Azospira inquinata: one gene and its partner. The protein of the gene in region 1 binds, or shares a complex with, the protein of each later gene. Links are inferred from orthologs where the notes say so. Each region holds a gene or a part of one and is shown in the gene's direction. Other genes may lie near its edges.

The links.
Region 2: the proteins of Azoinq_RS12820 (region 1) and accD are in contact, whole or in part, in a solved structure (PDB 8UXZ), measured with the Escherichia coli proteins. The link is inferred for Azospira inquinata from one-to-one orthologs.

The regions. Positions count from the first base shown.
Region 1 is NZ_CP064782.1:2,821,591-2,824,867, forward strand. The notes cover bases 113-3,078. They hold Azoinq_RS12820 (acetyl-CoA carboxylase carboxyltransferase subunit alpha), read left to right. Parts: upstream 113-1,094; coding sequence 1,095-2,063; downstream 2,064-3,078. Other genes in these bases: Azoinq_RS12815 (putative bifunctional diguanylate cyclase/phosphodiesterase), read left to right, coding at 113-987; tilS (tRNA lysidine(34) synthetase TilS), read left to right, coding at 2,032-3,078. Also shown: more of Azoinq_RS12815, read left to right, coding at 1-112; more of tilS, read left to right, coding at 3,079-3,277. UniProt on the Escherichia coli protein: Component of the acetyl coenzyme A carboxylase (ACC) complex. First, biotin carboxylase catalyzes the carboxylation of biotin on its carrier protein (BCCP) and then the CO(2) group is transferred by the carboxyltransferase to acetyl-CoA to form malonyl-CoA.
Region 2 is NZ_CP064782.1:2,598,518-2,601,770, forward strand. Bases 312-3,253 are described here. They hold accD (acetyl-CoA carboxylase, carboxyltransferase subunit beta), read left to right. Parts: upstream 312-1,320; coding sequence 1,321-2,187; downstream 2,188-3,253. Other genes in these bases: trpB (tryptophan synthase subunit beta), read left to right, coding at 312-364; trpA (tryptophan synthase subunit alpha), read left to right, coding at 367-1,170; folC (bifunctional tetrahydrofolate synthase/dihydrofolate synthase), read left to right, coding at 2,247-3,253. Outside these bases: more of trpB, read left to right, coding at 1-311.

The DNA.
Region 1 (3,277 bases):
AATAGCGATTTCATGATCGCCCTGGGGGAATGGGCCATGCGGGAAGCCCTGGACCAGTCCCTACGCTGGGAAACCCTGGGGCTGAAAACCCGGGTCAGCGTCAATATCGCCGGGCGCCACCTGCTTCTGCCCGACTTTGCCGACCGGGTCGCCCTGGTGCTGGGGGAGGTGCCCCAGGCCCGGCCCGACGCCCTGGACATCGAAATCCTGGAATCTTCCACCTTTCAGGATTACGACCGGGTGCGCCAGACCATGGACCGGTGCCGGGCCCTGGGGGTGAGCTTTTCCCTGGATGACTTTGGCACCGGTTATTCCTCCCTGGCCTATCTCAGCCAGCTGCCCGTTTCCACCATCAAAATCGACCAGATGTTCGTGCGTCGCCTGTTTGACCAGCGGGAAGATCCGGCCATCATCCAGGCGGTGGACCAGATCGCCACGGTTTTTGGCCGGGAGGTGGTGGCGGAGGGGGTGGAAACCCGGGAACACGGCATGTTGCTGGTGAGCATGGGGTGCAGCCTGGGTCAGGGCTTCGGCATTGGCCGTCCCATGGCCGGAGAGGCGGTGCCCGAGTGGGTGGCCGCCTATCGGCTGCCGGAAGAATGGCGGGCGGCGGCCGGTCTGGCCTGGCGTTCCAGCCTCTACGATATTTTCCGCGCCCGCCATTGCCACCATTTGTGGCAGGACCGGATGGTGGAATGTGTGCAGCGCCAGGAAGCCTTTCCGGTGGATGGGCCGGTCTGCGAGCTGGTGGCCCGGGTGGGGGAATTGCGAGGGGAACAGCCGGAAGACCCATCCCTGGCCGCCCTGCAACAGGCCCTGTGGTCCGTGGAAAGCCTGGGGGCCCGGCTGCTGGCCGATGGCCAACGGGGGGCCTGGGAGGCGGCCCGGGCCGGGCTGTCCGAATTTCTCCAGGCCTCCGCCGCCGTTTTGGCCGGGTTGGACCGTCTGGCCGGGTTGCCGGAAAGGGGGCCGGAAGTCTCCGAATAGGCGCCTTTAAAGGGGCGATGGGGGCCGTTGGGAGCCAAAACGGGCCGTCAGGGCAGGCCGGATGGTTTGAGGTAAAATGGGGGTCTGCCAACAAATCCTGCTTTTTGATGAAGACCAATTTTCTCGAGTTCGAACAGCCCATTGCAGAGCTGGAAAGCAAGATCGATGAACTGCGTTACGTGCAGGATGACTCGGCGGTGGACATCTCGGAAGAGATCGAGCGCCTGGAAAAGAAAAGCCAGGGCCTGACCAAGGACATTTACGCCAAGCTCACTCCCTGGCAGGTGGCCCAGGTGGCCCGTCATCCCCAGCGCCCCTATACCCTGGATTACGTTTCCCGGGTTTTCACCGATTTTCAGGAACTGCACGGCGATCGTTCCTTTGCCGACGACAAGGCCATCGTGGGCGGCCTGGCCCGCTTCAACGGCCAGTCCTGCATGGTGATCGGCCATCAGAAGGGCCGGGATACCAAGGAAAAAATTTTCCGCAATTTCGGTATGCCCCGTCCCGAGGGCTACCGCAAGGCGGAACGGCTGATGAAGCTGGCGGAAAAATTCCAGATTCCCGTCTTCACCTTTGTGGATACTCCGGGAGCCTACCCGGGCATTGACGCGGAAGAACGGGGCCAGTCCGAAGCCATTGGCCGCAATCTCTACGTCATGGCCGAATTGAAAACCCCCATCGTGGTGACCATCATCGGTGAAGGGGGCTCGGGCGGGGCCCTGGCCATTGCGGTGGGGGATGTGGTGCAGATGCTCCAGTACAGCACCTATTCGGTTATTTCCCCGGAAGGCTGCGCCTCCATTCTCTGGAAGAGCGCCAGCAAGGCCAATGAGGCGGCGGAAACCATGGGCATTACGGCTCACCGCCTGAAAACCCTGGGGCTCATCGACAAAATCGTCAGCGAACCCACCGGGGGCGCCCATCGGGACCATGACACCATGGCCCGCAATCTGAAAAAGTCCCTCCACGACGCCGTCAAGCATCTCTCCGGCCTCTCCACCGGGGAACTGCTGCAACAGCGCTACGACCGGCTCATGGCCTATGGCCGCTTCAAGGAACAGGATCTGCACTGATCCTGCCCTGGGCTTCCCGGCCCGGCTCCAAGCCCTGCTGGGGGCCGGCTTTCCCCCAGGGGGCCGGCTCTGGGTGGGGCTTTCCGGCGGGCGGGACTCGGTCCTGCAGCTGGCCCTGCTCAGGGAAGCCGCTCCCCTTCTGGGTTTCTCCCTTTCCGCCATTCACGTCCATCACGGGCTGTCCCCCCGGGCCGACGCCTGGGCGGATTTCTGCGTCCGGCTGTGCCGGGACTGGGAGCTGCCCCTGGAGGTGGTCCGGGTCCAGGTAGCGCCTCAAGGGGGGGAAGGGCTGGAGGCCGCCGCCCGGCGGGCCCGCTACGCCGCTTACCAGGCCCTGGACGGCGACGCCCTGGCCCTGGCCCATCATCAGGACGATCAGGCGGAAACTCTGCTCCTCAATCTGCTGCGGGGGGCCGGGGTGGCGGGTCTGGCCGCCATGCCCCCCCGGCGCCCCCTGCTCCGGCCGGGGCGCACGCCCCTGGTCCTCCTCCGGCCCCTGCTGGATTACCCCCGGGCCTGGATCGAAGACCAGTTGGCCCGCCGGGGCCTGGACTGGGTGGAGGACGAGAGCAATGGGGATGCCCGCTTTTCCCGTAATTTCCTGCGTCGGGACGTGTTGCCCCTGCTGGAACAACGTTTTTCCGCCCGCACCAGTCTGGCCCGGGCCGCAGCCTGGGCCGGGGAGGCGGAAACCCTGCTGGAGGAACTGGCGGCGGAGGATGGGGCCCGGGGGGCCAGTCCGGATTTCCCCGGAACCCTGTCCTTGGCGGCCTTGCAAGGGTTGAGCGGCCCCCGGCGGCGTAATCTGCTGCGCCACTGGCTGCACCGTCAGGGGGGGCCGAGGCCCGAGGCCCGGACCCTGGCCGAACTGGAAGCCCAGGTGCTGGCCTATCGCCCGGACGGGCAGATGGCCTGGCGCTGTGGCCAGTGGGTGGCCCGGGGCTGGCGTGGGGCCTTGTTTCTGGAGCACGATCCCCTGGCAACCCCGTCTTTGCCCGAATCTGCGCCATGGGAAGGCGAGATGCCCGTGCCTTGGGGTTCTGGGACCATTTTTTCAGCCCGGGCCACGGGACAGGGGCTGAACGCTGCGGCCTTGGAAGCAGGCCCGGCCCAATTCCGTCCCCGCCAGGGGGGGGAAAGCTTCCAACTGGCCGGGCGGCCCCACCGGCCCTTGAAAAAGCTGCTCCAGGAAAGCGCCGTGCCGCCCTGGCAGC
Region 2 (3,253 bases), 220 kb from region 1 along the record:
TAAGCCCGGGGTGCTGCATGGCAACCGGACCTATCTGCTCCAGGACGCCAACGGTCAGATCACGGAAACCCATTCCATTTCCGCCGGTCTGGATTACCCCGGGGTCGGGCCGGAACACGCCTGGCTGAAGGATACGGGCCGGGCCCAGTACGTGGGCATTACGGATGAAGAAGCCCTGGATGCCTTCCACAAGCTGTGCCGCCTGGAAGGCATCATTCCCGCCCTGGAATCGTCCCACGCCTTGGCCTACGCGGCCAAGCTGGCGCCGACCCTGCCCAAGGACAAAGTTCTGCTCGTCAATCTCTCCGGCCGGGGCGACAAGGACATGCATACCGTGGCCGAAAAATCCGGAATCAAGTTCTGATCATGGCCCGCATTCAAGACACTTTTACCCGCCTCAAGGCCCAGGGCCGCAAGGCGCTCATTCCCTTCGTTACCGCCGGGGACCCGGATCCGTCCCTCACCGTGTCCCTGATGCACACCCTGGTGGAAGCCGGGGCGGACATTATCGAGCTGGGGGTGCCCTTTTCCGATCCCATGGCCGACGGTCCCACCATCCAGCGGGCTTCCGAACGGGCTCTGGCCAAAGGCATGAGCCTCACCCAGGTGCTCGCCCTGGTGGCCGAATTTCGCCGTCAGGACAGCCAGACCCCGGTGGTGCTCATGGGATATGCCAACCCCATTGAAGCCATGGGGGCGGAAGCCTTCACCCAAGCCGCCCACGGGGCCGGGGTGGACGGGGTGCTGGTGGTGGATTACACCCCGGAGGAAAGCGGGGAATTCGCCCGGGCCATGGCGGCCCAGGGCATGGACCCCATCTACCTCCTGGCCCCTACCTCCACGGATGCCCGCATTGCCCAGGTGGCGGCCATCGCCCGGGGCTACGTCTATTACGTCTCCCTCAAGGGAGTGACCGGCTCCGCCAAGCTCAATCTGGACGAGGTGGCGGCCCGTATTCCCCACATCCGGGAAAAGACTGGCCTGCCCGTGGGGGTAGGGTTCGGTATCCGGGACGCGGCTACGGCGGGGGCCATTGGGGCCTTTGCCGATGCCGTGGTGGTAGGCAGCCGGATCATTGAGGAAATGGAAAAAAATCCGGAAGACCCCCTGGTCAAGGTCCGGGCCCTGGTGGCGGAATTGCGCCGGGGCGTGGATGGGGTCAAGGCCTAAGACTGGGAAAGGAAGTAAGCGGTTGTAGTACCCGTGTTTCAAGGGGCGGGGCGCCCGCCAGGTGCCCCGCCGAATGCAAGGCCCATCAAGGCAACGGAGCCGACGGATCGCCACAAGCGACGCCCCGTCGGCCTAAACAAGGAGAACGACATGAGCTGGTTGCAGAAACTCCTGCCGCCTAAGATCAAACGGGAGGGTGCCCCCCACCGTTCCAATCTGCCGGAAGGGCTGTGGCGCAAGTGCCCGGCGTGCGAGGCCGTCCTTTATGCCTCGGACCTGGAAAACAATCTCAACGTCTGTCCCAAGTGCGGACACCACCACCGGCTCTCTTCCCGGGCCCGGCTGGACCTGCTGCTGGACCCGGAAGGCCGGTTCGAGATCGGTGCCGAGGTGCTGCCCATGGACAGCCTGAAGTTCAAGGACAGCCGCCGTTATCCGGAACGCCTCCATGCCGCCACGGAAGACACGGGGGAAACGGATTCCCTGGTGGTCATGCAGGGAGCCATCAAGACCCTGCCCGTGGTGGTGGCCTGTTTTGAATTCGATTTCATGGGCGGTTCCATGGGCTCGGTGCTGGGGGAACGGTTTGTCCGGGGCGTGCGTACGGCCCTGGAGCAGAAGACGCCTTTCATCTGCGTCACCGCTTCCGGCGGGGCCCGGATGCAGGAAGGCCTGTTTTCCCTGATGCAGATGGCCAAAACCACCGCTGCCCTGACCAAGCTGTCGGAAGCCGGGCTGCCCTTCATTTCCGTGCTTACCGATCCCACCATGGGGGGGGTGTCCGCCTCCTTTGCCTTCCTGGGGGATGTGGTCATGGCCGAACCCAAGGCTCTGATTGGCTTTGCCGGTCCCCGGGTGATTGAGCAGACGGTGCGGGAAACCCTGCCGGAAGGCTTCCAGCGCTCCGAATTCCTGGTGGAAAAGGGCGCTATCGACATGATCGTGGATCGTCGGGAAATGCGGGATAGAATCGCCGCCCTCCTGACCTTGCTGCAAAAGCTGCCTGCGGCCGCCTGATCCTGTTTTCCGTATTGCCGGGGAGGGATTTTCCCTCCCTTCTTTTTTGCGAGTCTCCCGTGTCCCTTACCGCCTCCTCCGACCTTTCTGCTTGGCTGCAACATCTGGAATCCCTCCATCCCAAGGGTCAGGCCGGGATCGAGCTGGGCCTGGAGCGCATCCGTCGGGTCAAGGAGCGCCTGGGCCAGACGCCCTTCTGCCCCCTCATCCTGGTGGGGGGGACCAACGGCAAGGGCTCGGTGTGCGCCTACCTGGAGGCCATGCTGGACCGGGCCGGTTACAAGGTGGGCTGTTATACCTCCCCCCATTTGTTGCGCTACACCGAGCGGGTGCGGGTGGGCGGCCAGGAAGTGGCCGAAGACGCCCTCTGCGCCGCCTTCGCCCGGGTGGAGGCGGCCCGGGGTGAGGAACACCTGACCTATTTTGAATTCGGCACCCTGGCGGCCTGGGAAGTATTCGCCGCCGCCGGGGTGGAAGCCCTGATCCTGGAAGTGGGCCTGGGAGGCCGCCTGGATGCGGTAAATGTGTATGAGCCGGATGTCTCCGTGGTGACCGGCATCGCCCTGGATCACACGGACTGGTTGGGCCCCACCCGGGAACATATCGGTCGGGAAAAGGCGGGGATTTTCCGCCCCGGCAAGCCCGCCGTCTGCGGCGACCCCAAGCCCCCCCAAAGCCTGCTGGACCAGGCCGCCGCCCTGGGCACCGATCTGCGCCTCCTGGGGCGGGACTACGGCTATGAAAAGACCCAGGAAGAACGGCTGCAATGGCGCTACTGGTGCCGCTTTCCGGCCCGGGAAGGGGCCCAGGCCGAGCTGTTGCGCCGCACCCTGGCCTATCCGGGCTTACGGGGCAGCGCCCAGTTGGCCAACGCCAGTACCGCCCTGACGGCCCTGGAATGCCTGCGGGAGCGTCTGCCCGTGACCATGGGGGCGATTCGCCAGGGCCTGATCGAAACCGAGCTTACCGGGCGCTTCCAGGTGCTGCCGGGGAAACCGGCCCTGGTCCTGGATGTGGCCCACAATCCCCAGGCCGCCGCCGTGCTGGCGGACAATCTGGGCTCCAT